DNA from 4 places in the Micromonospora sp. NBC_01412 genome. Region 4 is predicted to be linked to each of the others. Evidence: riboswitches for the same ligand, from Rfam matches in the RefSeq annotation. Region 4 holds a riboswitch; each other region holds the start of a gene.

Region 1 (5,147 bases), 3.7 Mb from region 4:
GCGGGCCCGGGACCGGCGGCCGGCCTGGCCCTCGCCGGTGCCCCGTACGACGAGCAGGCGGGCGCGTGCCGGCTCGCCGGCGGACGCGACCGATCCGGCAACGGCAGGCTGCGGCGCGTTGTCCGGCGCGGGCGATCCTCCGGGGTGGGAGTCGTGGGCGTCCCGGGACTGGCCGTCCTGCGGGGCGTCGTCCGGCGGCCCGCCGCCGGGACCACCGGGGCCGTCGTCGGGCCCGTCCGGTCCAGGGTCGAGGTCGTCGTTGCCCAGCAGGTCGTCGAGCCGGTCCTCGTCCAGGCCGGGCTCGTCGAACGGGTTGCGACGCCGGCGGTGCGGCAACGCGAGACGGGCGGCGACGCGGACGTCCTCGCGGGTCACGTGCGTGCGTCCCTGCCAGGCGGCGTGCGCCGCGGCGGTGCGGGCGGTGACGAGGTCCGCGCGTAGGCCGTCGACGTCGAACGCGGCGCACACCTCGGCGATGGTCGTGAGCGTCTCGTCGTCGAGCACGACGTCCGGCACGAGCCGCCGCGCCGCGGCCAGCCGCGTACGCAGGGCGTCCTGTTCGCCGGCCCAGCGTGCGGCGAAGCCCTCCGGGTCGGCGTCGAACGCCAGCCGGCGACGCACGACCTCCACCCGCAGGGCGGGGTCGCGCGGTGCGGCGACCTCGACGGTCAAACCGAACCGGTCGAGCAGCTGCGGGCGCAGCTCGCCCTCCTCGGGGTTCATCGTGCCGATCAGCACGAACCGGGAGGCGTGCTCGACCGAGACGCCGTCGCGCTCCACGCTGACCCGGCCGGTCGCCGCCGCGTCGAGCAGCAGATCGACGAGGTGGTCGTGCAGCAGGTTGACCTCGTCGACGTAGAGCAGGCCGCGATGGGCTCGGGCGAGCAGGCCCGGCTCGAACGCCACTACGCCGTCGCGCAGCGCCGCGTCGAGCTTGAGGGAGCCCGTCACTCGGTCGTCGCTCGCACCGACGGGCAGCTCGACGAGCCGCACCGGCCGCTCGACGACGGGCGTGGACGCGTCGATGGGCCCGTCGGGGCAGACTGCCAGGGAATCGTCCGGGTCGACCGAGAACCGGTCGCCCGCATACGTCCGCACCAGCGGCAGCACCTCGGCGAGGCCGCGCACGGTGGTGGTCTTGGCGGTGCCCTTCTCCCCGCGGACCAGGACGCCGCCGATGAGCGGGTCGATCGCGACCAGGGTGAGGGCGAGAGTCATGTCGTCGGAGCCGACGACGGCACAAAAGGGGTACTGCGCTGGCATGTAGGGCTCCCGCTCGATCTGCCATGACCGTCCACGACGCGGACGCGTCGCGGCTCGGATCGAGGCCGGTCTTCGGACTTCCCAGGTCTGTGCCTGAGTCACCGCAGCGGGCCCTGTGCCGGATTCTCACCGGCTTCCCAGATTCTCCCCGTGGCCATATCGGCCGTGGGGCACCTCGAACCTTCGCATCACCCTAGACGCCGTCCTGACGGCCCCGGCAGCGGTCCGGCGGCCGGGCCGGGCCGGGCCGGGCAGGGCGGGGCGGGCTAGGGTGCACTGCCATGGAGGCGCACGTGACCGTTGTCGGGCTCGGGGCCGACGGCTGGGCGGGCTTGCCGGAGCCGTCTCGGACGCTGGTGCACGGGGCTGCGACGCTGCTCGGCGGGGCCCGGCACCTCGATGCGGTGCCGCCGGTCGATGGCCAGGAGCGCGTGGCGTGGCCGTCGCCGCTGCGTGAGAATCTGCCGGGCCTGCTGGGCGCCGCACGCAGGCCCGTTGTCGTGCTGGCGTCGGGCGACCCGCTCCTGTCGGGCGTCGGCACGACACTGCTGGACGTCCTGGGCCCGGAACGGGTGACGATCGTGCCCGCGGTCTCCTCCGTGGCGCTCGCCCGGGCACGTCTCGGGTGGCCGGCGGAGTCCGTCACAACGGTGAGCCTGGTCGGCCGCGACGTGCACCTCGTCGTCCCCGCGCTCGCACCCGGGCGGCGGCTGCTCGTGCTCTCCAGCGACGAGACGACGCCGGCCGCCGTCGCTGCGCTGCTCACCGGACTCGGCTGGGGAGAGTCCAGGCTGGTCGTGCTCGGCGACCTCGGCGCCGCGGGTGAGTCGCGTGCCGAGTCGACCGCGGCTTCGTGGAACGTCGTGGACGTGCCCCGGCTGAACGTCCTGGCCGTCGTAATCCGCGGCACCGGACCGGGCTGGGCCGCGGGCGGGGTGCTTCCCGACGACGCGTTCGAGCACGCCGGGCAGATCACCAAGCGCGACCTGCGTGCCAGCGCCCTGGCCCGGCTCGCGCCCGCTCCCGGTCAGCTGCTGTGGGACGTCGGCGCCGGCAGCGGCTCGATCGGCGTGGAGTGGATGCGCGCCTGGCCGACGGCGCGGACGATCGCGATCGAGTCCCGCGCCGACCGCGCCGCGCTCGTGCGCCGCAACGCCGCCTCGCTCGGCGTCCCCGGCCTGCGGCTCGTCGAGGGCTCGGCGCCCGACGCCCTGGCCGGTCTCGAGCGCCCTGACGCGGTGTTCGTCGGCGGGGGAGCGACCGTCCCCGGCGTGCTCGAAGCGTGCTGGGACGCGCTCGGCACCGGTGGCCGGCTCGTCGTCCACGGCGTCACGGCCGAGACCGAGGCCGTGCTGCTCGCGCAGTACCGTCGCCATGGCGGCGAGCTCGTCCGCCTGCACGTCGAGCGCGCCGAGCCGCTCGGCGGCTTCACCGGCTGGACGCCCGCGCGGGCCGTCAGCCAGTGGACCGTCACCAAGGGAGAGTCATGACCGTCCATTTCGTCGGGGCCGGACCCGGTGCCGCCGACCTGCTCACGCTGCGCGCGGTGCGCCTGCTCGAGGCCGCGGACGTGTGCCTGTACGCGGGCACCTACCTCGACGCCGACGTGCTCGGCCACTGCCGTGACGACGCCCGGCTGGTCGACACCCAGCACCTCGACCTGGACGAGATCACCGTCCACCTGGTGCAGGCGCACGCCGACGGGCTGGAGGTCGTGCGGCTGTGCTCGGGCGACCCGTCGCTGTACTCCGCAGTCCATGAGCAGGCACGCCGGCTCGACGCGGCGCAGGTCCCGTGGGACATCACGCCCGGTGTGCCGGCCTACGCGGCTGCCGCGGCGATCGTCGGCGCCGAGCTGACCGTCCCCGAGCTCGCCCAGTCGGTCGTGCTCACCCGCGCTCAGGCCCGTTCCACGGCCATGCCGCCGGGGGAGAAGCTCGCCGCGTTCGCCGCGACCGGCGCGACCCTGGCCCTGCACCTGGCCATCACTCGCAGCCGCGAGTTGGCCGCCGAGCTGGCCGAGCACTACGGCGACGGGTGCCCGGTCGTCGTCGTGTCCAAGGCGACGCAGCCGGATCAGCTCGTCCTGCGCGGCACGCTGGCCGACATCGGCGACCAGGTCGAGGCCGCGGGCCTGCGCCAGGCCGCGGTCATCCTGGTCGGCCCCGCGCTGGCTCCCGACGTCCGCGGCGGCGAGTCGTTCCTGTACGCCGCCAGCCGCGAACGTCGCTCCCGCGGCTGACTAGGCGACGAAGCGCGGGCTCCAGACACGTCCGGCCGCGGTGACGCGCGTTGACGAGGCGCCGACGAGCAGCAGGCACTTCATGTCGATGGTCTCGGGGTCGAGTTCGCCCAGCGTCGTCACGGTGAGGCTCTCCCCGGCGCGGCCGACGTCGCGACCCACGACTACGACGGTCTCGGGCGACTTGTGCTCCAGCAGCACTGCTCGGGCCTGCGCGACCTGCTCGGTGCGCGAGCGAGACCGCGGGTTGTAGAGGGCGAGCACGAGGTCCGCCTCGGCGACGGCGCGTAGCCGCTTCACCACGACGTCCCAGGGCTTGAGCCGGTCCGACAGACTCATCACCGCGAAGTCAGCGCCGATGGGGGCGCCGGCCCGCGCCGCGACCGCTTGGACGGCAGAGATTCCGGGCACGACACGCACGGCGACGTCCGCGTAGCGCGGGTCCTCCGCAGCCTCGAACACCGCCGACGCCATGCCGAAGATGCCCGCGTCGCCGCCGGAGACGACCGCGACGCGCTCACCGGCGAGCGCCAGCTCGAGCGCCTCGCGGGCTCGGTCCACCTCAACCGTGTTGCCGGACGCGTGACGCACCAGGCCCGGGCGCTGCGGGACGCGCTGGACATATGGTCCGTAGCCGATGACGTGGCCGACCTCGGCGAGCACCTGCGACGCCTCGGGGGAGAGCCACTGGTCGGGACCGGGACCGAGGCCCACGACGACGACTTCGGCACCGGCGATGGGCTCGGCGACCTCGCTCGCCGAGCGGTCGTAGCGCGCCACACCGGGACGGGTGTCGCCGGGGACCAGGACGATCGAGAAGTACGGCACCGTCTCGGGGTCCACGTCGACGACCGGGAGCACCCGCTCGGTGTCCATCGACGCCCGCTCGACGTACCAGGACCCCTCGACGCGTCCGGCCTGCTCGAGTGCCGAGCGGACCTTGGCGAACGTGCGGCCGAGCTTCATGATCACGGCGCCGTCGGTGTCGGCGAGGCGCCGGGCCAACTCCGGCTCGGGAAGCGTGCCGGGCAGCACGGTCAGCACGTCGGTCTGCCGGACCAGGGGCAGGGCGGTCGTGGCCGTGGCGGCCGCAAAAGCGGGCACACCTGCGACGACCTGCGTCTCGAACTCGTCCGCGAGCCGGTCGTGCAGGTACATGAACGAGCCGTAGAGCATCGGGTCGCCCTCGGCCAGTACGACGACGTCGCGGCCCGCCCTCAGGTGTGCGCGGAGCCGCTCGCCACACTCGGCGTAGAAGTCCGCCATCGCGCCGGCGTACCCGCCCGGGTGGTCGGTGGTCTCCGTCGTCACCGGGTAGACGAGCGCCTCCTCGATCACGTCGTCCGGGAGCAGACCGGCGGCGATGCGGCGCGCGTTGGACTGCTTGCCGACGCCCTGGTGGTAGGCGACGACGTCCGCCGCGCCGATCAGCCGGGCGGCCTTCAGCGTGACGAGCTCGGGATCCCCCGGGCCGACCCCGACGCCGAACAGCCGCCCGCTCACTCCGCCTCCTGCGCCAGGGCGTTGAGCGCCGAGGCGGCCATCGCCGAGCCGCCGCGACGCCCGGTCACCACGAGGTACGGCACGTCGAGCCCGGGTGCGTCGGCGGCGAGGTCGATGAGCGCCTGCTTGGACTCGGCCG
Region 2 (5,147 bases), 3.7 Mb from region 4:
CATGTCCTGTGCCGGACCGAGGACGGCTTCGCCCTCGACCCCGGCGCCGTCCCCGACGACGCCGACCTCGTCGTGGTGGGCAACCCCGCCGACCCGACCGGGCGCCTGCACGCCGCCGCGACCCTGCGCACCCTGTGCCGCCCCGGGCGCGTCGTCGTCGTGGACGAGACGTTCATGGACTTCGTGCCGGGCGAGCCGCAGACGCTCACCTCGCACCGGCTACCCGGGCTGGTCGTGGTGCGAAGCCTGACCGAGCTGTGGTCGATTCCCGGCATCCGCGCCGGGTACGTCGTGGGCGACGCCGCCGTGGTCGCCGACCTCCGCACCCAGCAACCGCCCTGGTCGGTCGGCACCCCGGCGCTGCATGCCGTCGTCGCGACCACCGGGCCGCAGGCCGAGGCCGAGGCGGGGCGCCGGGCCGCGCTGTGCGTGCAGCAGCGGCGGACGCTCGTGGACGGGCTGAGCGAGCTCGGCCTCATGGTCGCGGAGTCCAGCGCCCCGTTCGTCCTCGCCCGTCTGGGTTCCGGGGCGCACGCGCGCCTCCGGGATGCGGGCGTGGCCGTGCGCCGGACCGACACCTTTCCCGGCCTCGACGGCTCGTGGGCGCGCATCGCCGTCCGCGAGCCGGCCGCCACCCGCCATCTGCTCACCACGTTGGGACTCACCGTCGCATGGAGCTGAACGTCACCGGTCGCAGCGTGCTCGTCCTCGACGGGAGCCCGCGCGCCATTGCCACGGTCGCCGCGCTGCTGCGTGAGGGTGCAGCTGTCACTGTCGCAGCGCCGACCGTGTGCGCCGGGCTGGAGGACCTCGCCCTCCGTCGGCGCCTGACCTGGGTCACGGCACCGGTGGACGAGACCGTTTTCGATGTCGTGCTGCGGGCCGTCGCGCCCCCGACGACTGACGCACCCGCCCGGACGGACCGGGCCGGTCACGTCACGCTGGTCGGTGCCGGCCCCGGGGACCCCGGTCTCGTCACCGTCGCCGGACGCGCAGCCATCGAGCAGGCCGACGTGATCGTCGCCGACCGGCTCGCGCCGTGGGAGGCGCTGGCGTGGGCCCGCCCGGAGGCCGAGGTCGTCGACGTCGCGAAGATCCCCTACGGGCGAAGCACGAGCCAGGAGGAGATCAACCGGCTCCTCGTGAGTCACGCACGTGCGGGGCGTCACGTCGTGCGGCTCAAGGGCGGCGACTCCTATGTGTTCGGCCGCGGCTTCGAGGAGGTTGCCGCCTGCGCCGACGCCGGGGTCGCCACCACCGTCGTGCCCGGCGTGACGTCCAGCGTCGCGGGCCCCGAGCTCGCCGGCATTCCGGTCACCCACCGCGGACTCGTTCAGGGCTTCACCGTCGTCTCCGGCCACGTCCCGCCGGGCCACCCCGATTCGTCGATCGACTACCCGGCCCTCGCACGCTGCGGCACCACGATCGTGGTGCTCATGGGCGTGCGTACCCTTCCTGCCATCGTCGAAGCGCTCATCGCGGCCGGTATGGACAAGGGCACGCCGTGCGCGGTCGTGGCGGACGCCAGTCTGGCCAGCCAGCAGTTCGTCCGCAGCACCCTCGCCCACGTCGTCGACGACATCGCCGCGGCCGGCATCGGTGCCCCGGCCGTCGCGGTCATCGGTCACGTGGCCGCGCTAGGGGAGCAGCACCTTCAGCGCCTTCACCGGGCCACAGAGCCGCGTCCTGCGCAGGCGATCGTGACAGCCGCCGCACCGTTTCCCGCTTGAATACCTGATATGGTCGTCCCACCTTGCTGAAGGAAGCCGGTGCGATCCCGGCGCAGTCGCGCTACTGTGACGCCGCTTGCGGCGAAGCCAGACCCTCCAGCCAGGCGAACATTCATCGATGGGACGCAGAATTCCCAAGGAGTGTCATGTCTCAGGCAACCACGGCCGTTCCGGCCGCTGTTCCCACCATTCCCGTGCGCGAGCTCGCCCCCTGGGCGCTGTTCTTCGCGCTGCTCACCGCCGTCGTCCTGTACTTCGTGGGCGCCGAGCAGGGAGCATTCTCCGTCTTCGAGGGCACCGTCGTCCACGAGTTGGTGCACGACGCACGGCACGTCTTGGGCTACCCCTGCCACTGACGCTCGCGCGTCCGGTCGGCCCGATTCTTCTTCCTCTCGCTCCCGGCCCTGCCGGCGGCTCGTGCTGCCCGTGGCCGGCTCTCGAACGGACCCTCGATGGCCCCTCGTACCTTCCTCGTGCACGGCCTACTGGCCGGCCTGATCGCCGGCTTCGCGGCCTTCCTCGTCGCCTACGTCGTCGCTGAACCCCAGGTCAACACCGCCATCGCTCTGGAGGAGGCGGGCTCGGCCGAAAGTGGACACCCGCACGACGACGCGACCGCCGAGCAATCCCACAGCCACGGTGAGGAGGCCGTGGTCTCCCGCGACACGCAGTCGACCTGGGGCCTGGCAACCGGCACCATCCTGCTGGGCGCCGTCCTCGGCGGCGCCACGGCGCTCGCTGCCGCGTTCGCCGTCGGGCGCCTGGGCACGCTCTCAGCACGAGCCTCCACCGCGGTGGTGGTCGGCGTCGGCTTCGTCGCCACGGCGCTGGTGCCGTTCTTCAAGTATCCCGCCACGCCGCCGGCGGTGGGCTCGGGCGACACGATCGGCGAGCGGACCGCCCTGTACTTCGGCTTCTGGGCGCTGAGCCTCGTCGCGGCGATCGGCGCCGTGCTCCTGGCCCGGCGGGTCCTGCCCCAGTTGGGCGCGTACGCCGCGGTGCTGGTCGGTGCCGCCGCATACCTCGTGGTGGTCGTGGTCGCCGGCGCCGTCCTGCCGACGGTCAACGAAGTTGGCGACTTCCCGGCCGACACGCTCTGGTACTTCCGCCGCTCGTCGGTCATGACCCTGGCCGCGACGTGGGCCGTCCTCGGCTTCGTGCTGACCGGCCTGGTCGGACGTGACGCGGACCGGGCCGCCGAGCGGCTGCGCCGCCAGGAGCTGGCCGCCACGCTGTGAGCCGCCCCGCGCGCTCGGGTCGGCCACGGGGTTGAGAGGCCGCGTTCGCGGGCCCGGCCGGTGTCGCCCTGGCTGCTACGAGGACGACGCCGGCCGGGGCGGGCACCGGGCCCGAGACGGGGGACGGGGCGGCCCGCCCGTGACGGACCCGCCGTGCACCACCCGCGGCGCGGCTGCGGTCAGCGCGCCGGCAGCGCCTGCACCCAGGCCAGCGCGGCGTCGCCGTCGCGGACGACCCGCACACCGCCCGGCGGGCCGGCTCGGCGGACGACGACCACCGGCATCGCCCGCTCGGCGGCGACCTCGAGCTTCGCGACGGTGTGGTCACCGCCGGAGTCCTTCGTCACCAGGACGTCCGCGTCTGCCATCACCTGCCGCTCGTGTTCGATCGTGTACGGTCCACGGCTGCGCAGCAGCATCCAGGAGGCCGGAAGACGGATGTCCGGCTCGTCCACCACGCGCACGAGGCACGCGTGGCGGCGCAGCGGCTCGACGAAACGTCCGAGCGACTGCCGGCCGACGGTGAGGAACGGCCGTTCCCCCAGCCCTGCCGCCACGCGGGCGGCCTCATCGTGGTCGCCGACCCAGTGCCAGCCGGACGCCTCAGGCCGTCCAGCCCAGCCGGGCCGTTCCAGGCGGAGCAGCGGAACGCCGACCGCCGGGCACGCCGCAGCCGCGTTGGCGCTGATCCGTTCCGCGAACGGGTGTGTCGCGTCGACGACGGCATCCACCCCGGCCCCCGCCAGGTACGTCGTCAGCCCCTCGATCCCACCGAAGCCACCGACACGCACCTGTCCGACCGGCAGCCGCGGACGCGCGACACGTCCCGCGAGCGAGGTCACCACTTCGGCACCGTCCTCGACGAGCGCGGCCGCCAGCGCGCGGGCCTCCCCCGTCCCGCCGAGCACGAGAACTTTCACGCGTGCGGTCCGATCACGGGGACGGCGGGAACGCCCCGCTCGGCCAGAGCCACCATGAGCCGGGCGGTACGGCGTGCCTGTGCGTCCACCGCTCCAGTATCGCTTCTTGTCTGCCCGTCGGACCGACTGGCTCGAACTCTCCTTCCGGCGGAGTGCCGCCAAGCCGGCCATCCTCTTGCCGTCGAAGCACGTGGCAGGGTCAAGGATGCCGTCTGGATACGCCGGGCGCATCCAGACGCTGATCGCCCGACGCGCCGAGCATCCGGGCCCTCCGCTGGTCGGCCACCTGAACGGGTGGATCGAAGACGCCGTCGGCCTGCGCCGCGGCGGAAACAGAGTCGATATTCGAACCCTGCGCTATTCCTCGGCGCGGGTTCGCCGCTCAACTGCGCAGCTGCGCGTTGAGCCGGGCGGCCTGTCGCGTGAGGTGGTCGCGTTCGGGGATGTTGGGCGCTGATCGGGCGGCTTGGGCGTAGAGCCGTGCTGCGGTCACTGGATCACCATCACGCTCGTGCAGGTATGCCGCGACGGCGGCGTGCCGTGGCAGGGAGGGGCCGAGCCCCGCCAGGGCGGCCAGGCCGGCCCGCGGGCCGTCGGCCTCGCCTACCGCGACGGCCCGGTTGAGGCGGGCCACCGGGCTGTCGGTGAGGCGCACCAGTTCGTCGTACCACTCGACGATCTGCACCCAGTCGGTCTCCTCGGCCGTCCGGGCGTCGGCGTGGAGCGCGGCGATGGCCGCCTGGGCCTGGAATTCGCCCAGGCGGTCGCGGGCGAGGGCGGTCTGGAGCATGTCGACGCCCTCGGTGATCAGTTGGGCGTTCCACAGGCTGCGGTCCTGCTCGGCAAGCGGCACGAGCCTGCTGTCGGGGCCGGTCCGTGCCGGGCGCCGTGCGTGGTGGAGCAGCATGAGCGCCAGCAGGCCCGCGACCTCCTCATGGTTGGTCTTGGCCGCCAGTTGGCGAGTGAGCCGGATCGCCTCGGCGGCGAGGTCGACGTCGCCGGAGTAGCCTTCGTTGAAGACCAGGTAGAGCACGCGCAGCACCGTGGCGACGTCACCGGGCTGGTCGAACCGGACGCCGGAGACGGTCCGCTTGGCCCTGCTGATCCGCTGGGCCATGGTCGCCTCCGGCACAAGGTAGGCCTGCGCGATCTGCCGCGTGGTCAGACCGCCGACCGCGCGCAGCGTGAGCGCGACGGCCGAGGCCGGTGTCAGGGACGGGTGCGCGCACAGAAAGTACAGCTGAAGCGTGTCGTCCACC
Region 3 (5,147 bases), 400 kb from region 4:
GGCCGGTTCGTGCGTGGCAGCGGCCGGCTCGACGGCCCCGGCCGGGTACGCGTCGGCGACCAGGTCTTCCAGGCCCGGCACGGGATCGTGCTCGGCACCGGCACCCGGCCCTCCGTGCCGCCGATCGCCGGGCTCGCCGACACGCCGTACTGGACGAACCACCAGGCCGTCGAGGTCGAGGAGTTGCCCGGGTCGCTGCTCGTGCTCGGCGGCGGCGCGATCGGGCTGGAGCTGGCCCAGGTCTTCGCCCGGTTCGGGGTGGCGGTGACGGTGGTGGAGGCGGCGGACCGGGTGCTCGCCGTCGAGGAGCCCGAGGCGTCCGAGGTGGCTGCCGCCGCGCTGCGCGCGGACGGGGTGCGGATCTCCACCGGGGTGAAGGCCGAGCGGGTCGACCACGACGGGCAGGCGTTCACGCTGGTCGCGGCCGGCGGCGTCGAGTTCACCGCCGAGAGGCTGCTGGTGGTGACGGGCCGGCGGGCGCACCTCGGCGAGCTGGGGCTGGACGGTGTCGGGGTCGACCCGTCCCAGCGGTACCTCGCCGTCGACGACCGGATGCGCGCCGCCGAGGGCCTCTGGGCGGTCGGCGACCTGACCGGCGAGGGCGCGTTCACCCACATCGCCATGTACCAGGCGGCCATCGTGGTGGCCGACATGCTCGACCACGTCCGGCGGGCACGATCCGGCCCGGACGCCAGCGGCACCGCCAGCGCTGGCGGCGGAGCGGCGAGCACGGCGGGGGCCGGGATCGCCGGCGGCGTGCCGCACGCCGACTACCGGGCGCTGCCCCGGGTCACCTTCACCGACCCCGAGGTGGGCGCGGTCGGGCTGACCGAGCGGCAGGCCCGCGAGCGGGGCATCAACGTGCAGGTCGGCGTGAGCCAGCTCGGCTCGTCCACCCGGGGCTGGATCCACCGGGCCGACGGACTGATCAAGCTGGTCGCCGACGCCGACCGGGGCGTGCTGGTCGGCGCGACCTCGGTCGGCCCGGCCGGCGGGGAGGTGCTGTCGGGCCTGGTGGTGGCGATGCACGCGGCGGTCCCGCTGCCCCAGCTCCGGAACATGATCTACGCGTACCCGACGTTCCACCGCGCCATCGAGGACGCCCTGCGCAACCTGAGGTAGTGCCGACGTCCGACGCGCGCGGGTCGTGCCGGTGCGGTACGGGCGGTCAGGGAGACGCGGGCGCGCCGTGCCGGCCGGCGCCCGCGGCGAAGCGGGCCGCGCCCGCCGCCGCGTCGGCCGCCAGCGACTCCGCGCCGTGGGCCAGCTCGACCGCGAGGGCCTCCGGCTCGGTCAGGTTGGCCCCGGCCAGCACCGCCGCCCGGTCGTTGCGCAGGCAGGTCTGCGGGTGGCGGGCGATCCCGGCGGCCAGCCGCTCGGCCTCCGCCCGGGCCTCACCCGGCGCGGCCAGCCGGTTCACCAGACCCATCGCGTACGCCTCCTCGGCCGGCACCGGTCGGCCGGTGAGGATCAGGTCCATCGCCCGGCTCTCGCCGATCAGCCTGGGCAGCCGGAAGGTCCCCCCGTCGACCAGCGGCACCCCCCAGCGCCGGCAGAAGACCCCGAGCACCACGTCGGACTCGGCCACCCGCAGGTCGCACCAGAGGGCCAGCTCCAGCCCGCCGGCCACGGCGTACCCGGAGATCGCCGCGATCACCGGCTTGGACAGCCGCATCCGCGTCGGGCCCATCGGGCCGTCGCCGTCGGGCTCGACCCGGTTGCCGCTGGGGGTGCCGATCGCCTTCAGGTCCGCCCCGGCGCAGAACGTCCCGCCCGCCCCCCAGAGCACGGCCACCGCCGCCTCCGGGTCGGCCTCGAAGGCGCGGAACGCGTCGGCCAGGGCCCGGGCGGTCGGCCCGTCCACGGCGTTGCGGGCCGCCGGCCGGTCCAGGATCACCGTGGTCACGGCCCCGGCGCGTTCGACCCGTACCCCCATCGGCGTCCCTCCCGGTCGGGCGGCTCGGCCCTCGGCCGCACCCTTCGGCTGGTGGCGTCCGCCCCGACATCGACCGTAGCGGCCCGTCCGTCCCGACGGCACACGGGCGGGGCGTTAGCATCGGCGACGGCACGATCATGTGAGGTGCCCCGCGCCTGCGGGGAGAATCGGGAAGCCGGTGGGAATCCGGCACGGGCCCGCCGCGGTGACCGGGGAGCCGCCGTCCACGCGCGTCACGCGCAGCCACTGGCCGCACGGCTGGGAAGGCGGACGGTTGGGCGTCGATCCGGGAGTCCGAAGACCGGCCTCGCGTCGGGTGCCCACCTCCCAACGGTGGGCCGAGCGCAGCGGGAGCCTGCCTGTGGACATCTACGACACCATCCACCGCCGCCGGGACGTCCGGGCCGAGTTCACCGGGGAGCCGGTGCCGGCGGACACCCTGCACCGGATCCTCGACGCGGCGCACGCCGCGCCCAGCGTCGGCTACTCGCAGCCGTGGGACTTCGTCCTGGTCCGGGACGCCGGGACCCGCAGCCGGTTCCACGAGCACGTCCAGGTCGAACGGGACACGTTCGCCGCCACCCTCGACGGCGAGGCGGCCGAGCGGTTCGCCCGGATCAAGATCGACGGAGTGCTGGAGTCGACCCTGTCGATCGTGGTCACCTACGACCCGGCGCGGGGTGGCCCGGCCGTCCTCGGGCGGCACGCCATCGCCGACGCCGGGCTCTACTCGGTCTGCCTGGCCATCCAGAACCTGTGGCTCGCCGCCACCGCCGAGGGGCTCGGCGTCGGCTGGGTCTCCTTCTACCGGGAGCCGTTCCTGGCCGGGCTGCTCGGCATCCCGGACGGCATCCGGCCGGTGGCGTGGCTCTGCCTCGGACCGGTCACCCACCTGGCGACCGTGCCGGACCTGGAACGACACGGCTGGCGGCGGAAGCGCCCCCTCGCCGAGGCGGTGCACCACGACCGTTGGGCGGCAACCGACCGGCGAACGGTTGATTCATGAACCTCGATTACTGAGATAGCGTGACCATCACTCTCAGTTCTCAACCCGCTACGTTCGGGAGGATCTTCATGCGTGCCACCGTCAGGGTCCTGCTCGCCTCCGTCCTCACCACCCTCGGCCTGACCGTCGCCGTCGCCACCCCGGCCCTGGCCAGCGCCCCCGCGCCCTTCTGCGAGTCCGGCGCGTCGCAGTTCTACTGCGACGCCACCAGCACCGGCACGACGACCTGGACGGTCACCTGGTACTCCGGCAGCGTCGGGACCTTCACGACCGCCGGACCGACCCTCTTCGCTGGCTGCCCCTTCTCCAACATCGGCCTGCCGGTGCGGGTCAACTACAGCTACTTCGACGGCAGCGTGACCCAGTACAGCGACACCGGTAGGTTCACCTGCCGCAGCGGCCCTTGGCAATAGCGGCCGGGTCCCGCGCCGCCGGCCGGTCGGCGGCGCGGGACCCCACCGCCGGCACCCCGGACTGGTGACGTGCGGATACGGCGGTGCCGGCCGCGTCCCCGGACTGCCGGTCGACACGTACGGCGACGGGCTCGTCACCGTCGACCGGTTTGCGCCCGCTCCTGCCGGGAAGTCGGACGGGATGCGGGCACTCTTGACGAGAATCGAACAGAATTCGGCGCTGGACGGGGTCGGGGACCGGCTGCAGCGCGCCGTCCAGGCCACCATCCGCCCGCAGCGGGTGCGCGACCTGCTGCACGGCGTCTTCCTCGGGCATCCGCTGCACCCGGCGCTCGTGCAGGTGCCGGTGGGCGCCTGGATCAGCGCCGCCGTGCTCGACCTCATGCCCGGCCAGCGTCGGGCGGCCACCACACTGGTCGGGCTGGGCACCGTCGGCGCCCTCCCGGCGGCGGTCGCCGGGCTGAACGACTGGGCGGCCCTCGCCCGGGACCAGCGCCGGATCGGCCTGGTGCACGCCGCCTCCACCACCGTCGGCCTGGCCCTGTACGCGGGCTCGCTGGCCGCCCGGCTGCGTGGGCGGCACGGGACCGGGCGGGCGCTGGCGTACCTCGGGCTGACCGCGGCGAGCGCGGGGGCGTACATCGGGGGGCACCTGGCGTACAAGCAGGGGGCCCAGGTCAACCAGAGCGTGCCCGAGCTGCACCGGATCAGCGACGGTTGGCACCCGCTGGCGGACCTGGCCGGGCTGCCGCAGCGGAGGCTGGTCACCCGCGAGATGGACGACGTCTCGGTGATCCTCTACCGGCACGGCGACGAGGTCACCGTGATGCTGGAGCGCTGCCCGCACCAGGGCGGCCCGCTCGGCGAGGGCGAGGTCACCGAGATCGGCGGGCACGCCTGCGTGGTCTGCCCATGGCACGGCAGCACGTTCCGGCTCAACGGCGGCGAGGTCATGCACGGGCCGTCCGGGAACGACCAGCAGATCCTGCCGACCCGAGTGATCGACGGGGTGTTGCAGGCCCGGCTGCCCTGAAGCTTCCCGCGCCGGTCGCGCCGCCGCTCCCGCCGGGTCGGGCGCGGCACTCCGCTGTGGGCCGGACCCGGCGACGGGGCGGCCGGCGTCAGTTCCGGCGGTGCCGGCCGGAGACCAGGGACCGCGCGCCGGCGGCGGCCCGGGCGATGCCCGGGCGGCGGCGCAGCCCGAGGACCGCGCCGATCTGCGCCCCGACGATGCTGGCCACGGCGAGCACCGCCGAGACCGCGAGCGGGCGGTTCAACTGGTCCTCCTCGCTCGCCCGGGACGCCCCGGCGGCCAGCGCCGGCTGCGACCCGGAGGGCGGCTGGCCCACCTGCTGGGTGCTGCGGGTGGACTCGGCCGACGGCTGGGTGGTCGACGGTGCGGGTGCCGGGCGGGTGGCCCGCGGCGTCGCGGCCGGCGGCGTCGCCGGGGTCGCCGGGGTCGCGGGCGCTTCGGCGGCGGCCGGCGGGGTGGCCGGGGCTGCCGGCGGGGGAGTGACCGCGCCGCCGGGGGTGGGGGCCGTGGGCCGGGCCACCAGCCGGCCGGTGGCGTGCGTACGGGCCCCGGCGTCGCCCGCGCCGTCGGGCAGCCTGATGAGCTGCCCCGGGCGGATCCGGTCGGGGTCGTGCAGCCGGTTCAGCTTCGCCACGTCCCGGTACCGGTCGAAGTCGTCGAGGTAGCGCTCGGAAATCTCGCCCAGGTAGTCGCCCTTCGCCACCCGGTACACCGCCGGCTCCACCGGCTCGGGGAGCTGGGCCGTCGTGGTGACCACGA
Region 4 (5,147 bases):
TCCTCGAGTCGGTGTAGACCTCGTTGTCCTGCGGGGTGAGGCTCGGCTCCAGCCGTGGGTCGAGATCGCCCGGATACACGAGGTACCGAGCGGTGGCGCCGGAGGTCGAACCGTCCTGCTGGCCCACCGTGTCGACGGCCCACGCCTCGACGCTGTACTCACCCTTCGTCGGCAGGTCGATCGACAGGGTGAACGTGGTGCTCGTCGCGCCGGGCGAGGCGAGGGTGGCGTTCACCGTGGCGAAGCTCGCCGCCATGGTGCCGTTCGGCTGCACGTACCGGCCGGTGTCCAGGTCGCGCAGCGCCACCCGCACGCTCTGCACGCCTATGTTGTCGGTCGCGGTGCCGGCCAGGTTGAGGTGCAACTGGTCGACGTTCTGATCGACACCGGTGAAACTCAACAGGCCGTTCGGGAAGGCGTCACCGGGCACCTGGGCGGTGACGGTGAGCCGGCCCAGGTTGGCGTTAGTCGTGCTCAGGCCCAGGTTGTCGGTGGCCCGCACCCGGAAGTCGTACACCCCGGGCGTGAGCGGCACGGTGGTGTAGGACCAGTTGTACGACGCGGCGTTCAGGTTCGTCGGCGAGACCCGGTGGTACGCCGCGATCGAGTCGGCGCCCCACGTGCCGTCGGCGGCCAGCGCCTCGCGCGTGGTGTTGTTGCGCAGGTAGATCTCGACCGACTTCAGGGTGCCGTCGTCGTTGGCGGTCCCCGAGAACGTGATCGAGCCGCCCGGCGCGACGGTGAGCGGTGCGGCGGCGGTGGGCGGTGTCATCGGCGTGGGGGTGCTGATGGCCACCGACGGCGCGACGCCGGTCGCCGAGATGATCCAGTCCCGGGTGTCGCCGCGCAGGTCGCTCTGACCGGCGTTGTCGATGGCGGTGGCCGTCATCTTCCAGTCGCCCTCGGTGGGGAGGGCCACCTCGACCTGCCAGGTGGTCGACAGCGCGCCGATGACGTCCGGCTCGCCCCGGAACGTGTTGTAGACCGGTGCGGCCGTCCCGTCGTCCTGGAGGTAATGGTTGTCCGACCTGCGGAACGAGTACGTCATCGCGCTGACGCCCTTGTCGTCGCTGGCGGTGCCGGTCGCGACGAAGCTCTGAGCGGCGACCAGGCCAGGGGGCGGCGAGGTGATTTTCGTCGTTGGCGGCAGGTCGTCGAAGCTGAAGGTCTCGATCTTCTTGACGGCCTTCGAGGCATCGCTCTGGCCGCTGTTACCGAACGTCTTCGCCTGGACCTGGTATTCGCCGACGGGCAGCGACACCGTGAGGGACCACGAGGTCGAGACGGTGTTCACCGCTGCCACTGCCGCGTTGATGCTGTTGGCGGCGCCCCACGTCGTCAGGTCGTCCTGCAGGTACTTCTTGGAACCCCGGTTCTGGATCTCGATCCCGACCTTGGTGACGCCGGCCGGAGAGGTCGCCTGACCGTCGAGCACGAACGGCGCGTTGGCCTGCTTGACCGCCCCCTCGATGGGCGTGACGATCGTCGTGTCGACCGGCGAGGGCGCCGGTGCCTGGGTGAGGTCGAAGAAGCCGACCCGCCCCACCGGCAGGCCGCCCTTGGTGTTGCCGTCGCCACCGGCGAAGAGGCCCCGCGGGGTGGCCAGGAGGGCCTTCTCCCCCTCGTACGAGCTGGAACCCGGGTTCCACTCGATCGCCGTGCCCGTGGTCGGGTCGAGCGCGCCGAGGTGGTCACGGCGGACCACCTGATCGCCGAGACCGTACCCGCTCAGGCCCTGGCCCGTGCCGTACCCGACGTTGTCCAGGCCGGGCCACGGGACGTTGGAGGTCGGCGATTCCTGCCAACTGAAGTGGCCGCCGACGTACACGGCCGTCTCGGTGATGGCGACCGAGTAGATGCTGTCGAAGTGACGCGACACCCAGATCGGCTCGACGTGGTCGTTGCCGGCCACCGGGAACGCGATCGCCGTGTCGTTGATCGGCGGGCGGTCGCCTCCCGAACCGCTGGTGACGACGAAGTAGGAGTCGTCCGGCGCGACGTCACCGGCGAAGACCCGCTGGATGCCGCCGACAAAGGAGAGGTTGTCCTCCCACAGGCGGGTGCGCCACGGCAGGAGGGCCTTGGTGGCGGTGTCGACGAGACCGACGCCGTAGCGGTCCTGGCCGGCGATCTGACGACCGGTGTGCACGACCAGCAGCCTGCTGCCGTCGTGCGTCAGCTTGAGCTGCTGCACGGTGAGCATGCCGCCGACGCCGATGCCGCCGGACAGGGGCAGGTTGAACCCGCTGTCGACCGCCCCCGTCGTCGGGTTGAGCGCGACCAGCCCGCTGCGGTTCACGCTGTTCACCTTCGTGAACTGGCCGCCCACGTACACCGCGGTGCTGCTCACGGCCAGAGCGGTCCCGCGCCCGTTCCCCTGCGCGGTGAACGCCGCGATCGGCGCACCGGTGACCGGGTCGAGCCGTACGATCTTGCGCTTCGTCAGGCCACCGACCGTGTTGAACGAGCCGGCGACATAGAGCGACGAGCCGTCCGGCGAGGCCTCGACGGCCTCGACGGATCCGTCGAACGTCGGCTGGAAGCCGGTGTCTATCTGGCCCGTGTCGATGTTGTACGAAGCCAGCGACGGCTGCGCCACCGGCGTCCCGCCGACGTTGGCGATCGCGGTGAAGGAGCCGGCGATGAAGACCCGGTTGCCGATCACCTCGATGTCCGTGATCTCGCCGTCGGTGATCCTCGGTACGTCATTGCGCGGCGTGCTGGGAACCAGCCCGGTGTGCCCCGGCACCGACTGGGCCGCGGCCGTGCGGGCGGCGATACGCGTCGCATCGCCGCCGACTGTTCTCGTGGCGGCGCGAGCGCTGGTGCTCGCGCCGTCGTCGGCGGTCCTGCCCGGTACAGTGCCCGCAGCCGCCGGTTGGCCTGTCAACAGAACAGCCCCGGCGACCAGACCCGCGATGGCGCGGCTCCGAACGTGCATCGAGACAACCCCCTGTAAAACGCCTGAATCGCGCCACCGGGGTGATTCCCGGCAACGTCCATCCCCTTGGCGTGCCGGATGTCACCGTAGGAGGTCACCATCCCTTGTGTACGGATGACGGTCCGAAACCCGACCGGTCGACTTCCGTTCCGGTCCTACCGGCCGGGTCCGCCGTCCGTGGATCCAGACCCGCTCCACCAATCGGATCGGTCCCGGCCCTGAAGGAATCGACGAGGCTTCACCGCCGCGGCCTCCGACGCGCCCGAACTCGACATGTGGGGTGTGACAACGCCGCAGTCCCTATATATGGTGTTGGGCGCAGCTGGTTCGGCCGCTCATCCGGGCGGTCGAGGCAACAGGGAACCCGGTGGAAAACCGGGACTGCCCCGCAGCGGTGAGTGGGAACGACCGCCGTCATCAGCACTGGGCCGCCAGCGGCCTGGGAAGCGACGGCCAGTAGGAGACCGGCGAGCCCGGTCACGCCCGCGAGTCCGAAGACCTGCCAGCGCGCCGCGCACCCATACCGGGGTGGGTGGCGGTCCGAGGCCGCGTGGGACGGCCGACGCCACCTGACCCGCGCCCTGCCGGCGTGACGTCCGCCGGTGTCTGCCTCCACGCGTCCGAAGGCCATCAGGTCTCGAGCCCGCGAGGAGTGAGTGGTGGCAGTCACCGAGGTTGTCCCGGCCGACGGCATGGTGGCCGACGAGGCAGCCCCACCGGGCCGGCGGCGGACGCAGATGCGTGTCCGTAAGCGCGACGGCGGCACCGAGCCGGTCGATGTCAACAGGATCGTCCGAGCGGTCGAGCGGTGGACCGCCGGCCTCGCCGACGTCGACCCGTTGCGGGTGGCGACGCGGACGATCAGCGGCCTGTACGACGGCGCGACGACCGCCGAGCTGGACCGGCTGTCCATCCAGACCGCGGCCGAGATGATCGGTGAGGAGCCGCAGTACTCGCGGCTGGCCGCCCGCCTGCTGGCCGGCTACATCGACAAGGAGGTCCGCAGGCAGGGCATCGGCTCGTTCAGCGAGGCGATCCGACGGGGACACGTCGAGGGCCTCATCGGCGACGGTACCGCCGCTTTCGTCGCCGCCAACGCCACGCAGCTCGATGACGCCGTCGACCCCCACGGTGACCTGCGGTTCGAGTACTTCGGGCTGCGCACGGTCCACGACCGGTACCTGCTGCGCCACCCGACGAGCCGGCTGGTGGTGGAGACCCCGCAGTACTGGTTGCTGCGGGTGGCCTGCGGCCTGTCCCAAGCCCCGGACGAGGCGATCGAGTTCTACCGGTTGATGTCGAGCCTGGCGTACCTGCCGAGTTCGCCGACGTTGTTCAACTCCGCCACCCGGCACACCCAGATGTCCTCCTGCTACCTGGTCGACTCCCCGCGCGACGAACTGGACTCGATCTACCAGCGGTACGCGCAGGTGGCGAACCTGTCGAAGTTCGCCGGCGGCATCGGCATCGCGTTCTCCCGGGTCCGGTCGCGGGGCGCGCTGATCCGGGGCACCAACGGGCAGTCCAACGGGATCGTGCCGTGGCTGCGGACGCTGGACGCGTCGGTGGCGGCGGTCAACCAGGGTGGCCGGCGCAAGGGCGCGGCCTGCGTCTACCTGGAGCCGTGGCATCCGGACATCGAGGAGTTCCTGCAACTGCGGGACAACACCGGTGAGGACGCCCGACGCACCCACAACCTGAACCTGGCCAACTGGGTCCCGGACGAGTTCATGCGCCGGGTGGAGGCAGACGGGATGTGGTCGCTGTTCGACCCGGACGTGGTGCCGGAACTGCCGGACCTGTGGGGGGAGGAGTTCGACGCGGCTTACCGGGCGGCCGAGGCGCAGGGCCGGTACGTGCGGCAGGTGCCGGCCCGGGAGCTGTACGGGCGGATGATGCGGACCCTCGCGCAGACCGGCAACGGGTGGATGACGTTCAAGGACGCCGCGAACCGGCTGTGCAACCAGACCGCCGAGCCGGGCAACGTGGTGCACCTGTCCAACCTGTGTACCGAGATCATCGAGGTGTCCAGCGACGCCGAGACCGCCGTGTGCAACCTCGGCTCGGTCAACCTCGCCGCCCACCTCACCGACGGCGGCCTCGACTGGGAACGGCTGCGCGCCACCGTCCGTACCGCCGTGACGTTCCTCGACCGGGTCATCGACATCAACTACTACCCGACCCCGCAGGCAGCGGCGAGCAACCC

What was found. Region 4 has a riboswitch for cobalamin ahead of OG617_RS17070 (ribonucleoside-diphosphate reductase subunit alpha). Riboswitches for the same ligand answer to the same signal wherever they lie in the genome.
Region 1: linked by a shared signal. The riboswitch ahead of OG617_RS34590 (VWA domain-containing protein) and the one ahead of OG617_RS17070 (ribonucleoside-diphosphate reductase subunit alpha) in region 4 are both predicted to bind cobalamin.
Region 2: linked by a shared signal. The riboswitch ahead of OG617_RS34615 (CbtB-domain containing protein) and the one ahead of OG617_RS17070 (ribonucleoside-diphosphate reductase subunit alpha) in region 4 are both predicted to bind cobalamin.
Region 3: linked by a shared signal. The riboswitch ahead of bluB (5,6-dimethylbenzimidazole synthase) and the one ahead of OG617_RS17070 (ribonucleoside-diphosphate reductase subunit alpha) in region 4 are both predicted to bind cobalamin.

The regions. Positions count from the first base shown of each region.
Region 1 covers NZ_CP109528.1:8,065,613-8,070,759, reverse strand. Annotated here, with positions in the region: gene OG617_RS34590 (VWA domain-containing protein) at 1-1,263, opposite strand, end outside; cobalamin riboswitch at 1,309-1,456, opposite strand; gene cbiE (precorrin-6y C5,15-methyltransferase (decarboxylating) subunit CbiE) at 1,557-2,753, shown strand; gene cobM (precorrin-4 C(11)-methyltransferase) at 2,750-3,505, shown strand; gene OG617_RS34575 (precorrin-2 C(20)-methyltransferase) at 3,506-5,008, opposite strand; gene OG617_RS34570 (precorrin-8X methylmutase) at 5,005-5,147, opposite strand, start outside.
Region 2 covers NZ_CP109528.1:8,073,857-8,079,003, forward strand. Annotated here, with positions in the region: gene cobC (Rv2231c family pyridoxal phosphate-dependent protein CobC) at 1-681, shown strand, start outside; gene cobA (uroporphyrinogen-III C-methyltransferase) at 672-1,730, shown strand; cobalamin riboswitch at 1,724-1,850, shown strand; gene OG617_RS34615 (CbtB-domain containing protein) at 1,877-2,086, shown strand; gene OG617_RS34620 (CbtA family protein) at 2,183-2,968, shown strand; gene OG617_RS34625 (cobalt-precorrin-6A reductase) at 3,148-3,888, opposite strand; gene OG617_RS34630 (RNA polymerase sigma factor) at 4,271-5,147, opposite strand, start outside.
Region 3 covers NZ_CP109528.1:3,290,683-3,295,829, forward strand. Annotated here, with positions in the region: gene OG617_RS15110 (dihydrolipoyl dehydrogenase family protein) at 1-1,122, shown strand, start outside; gene OG617_RS15115 (crotonase/enoyl-CoA hydratase family protein) at 1,169-1,936, opposite strand; cobalamin riboswitch at 2,062-2,261, shown strand; gene bluB (5,6-dimethylbenzimidazole synthase) at 2,298-2,942, shown strand; gene OG617_RS15125 (hypothetical protein) at 3,011-3,355, shown strand; gene OG617_RS15130 (Rieske 2Fe-2S domain-containing protein) at 3,537-4,388, shown strand; gene OG617_RS15135 (LysM peptidoglycan-binding domain-containing protein) at 4,477-5,147, opposite strand, start outside.
Region 4 covers NZ_CP109528.1:3,692,920-3,698,066, forward strand. Annotated here, with positions in the region: gene OG617_RS17065 (hypothetical protein) at 1-2,941, opposite strand, end outside; cobalamin riboswitch at 3,248-3,463, shown strand; gene OG617_RS17070 (ribonucleoside-diphosphate reductase subunit alpha) at 3,634-5,147, shown strand, end outside.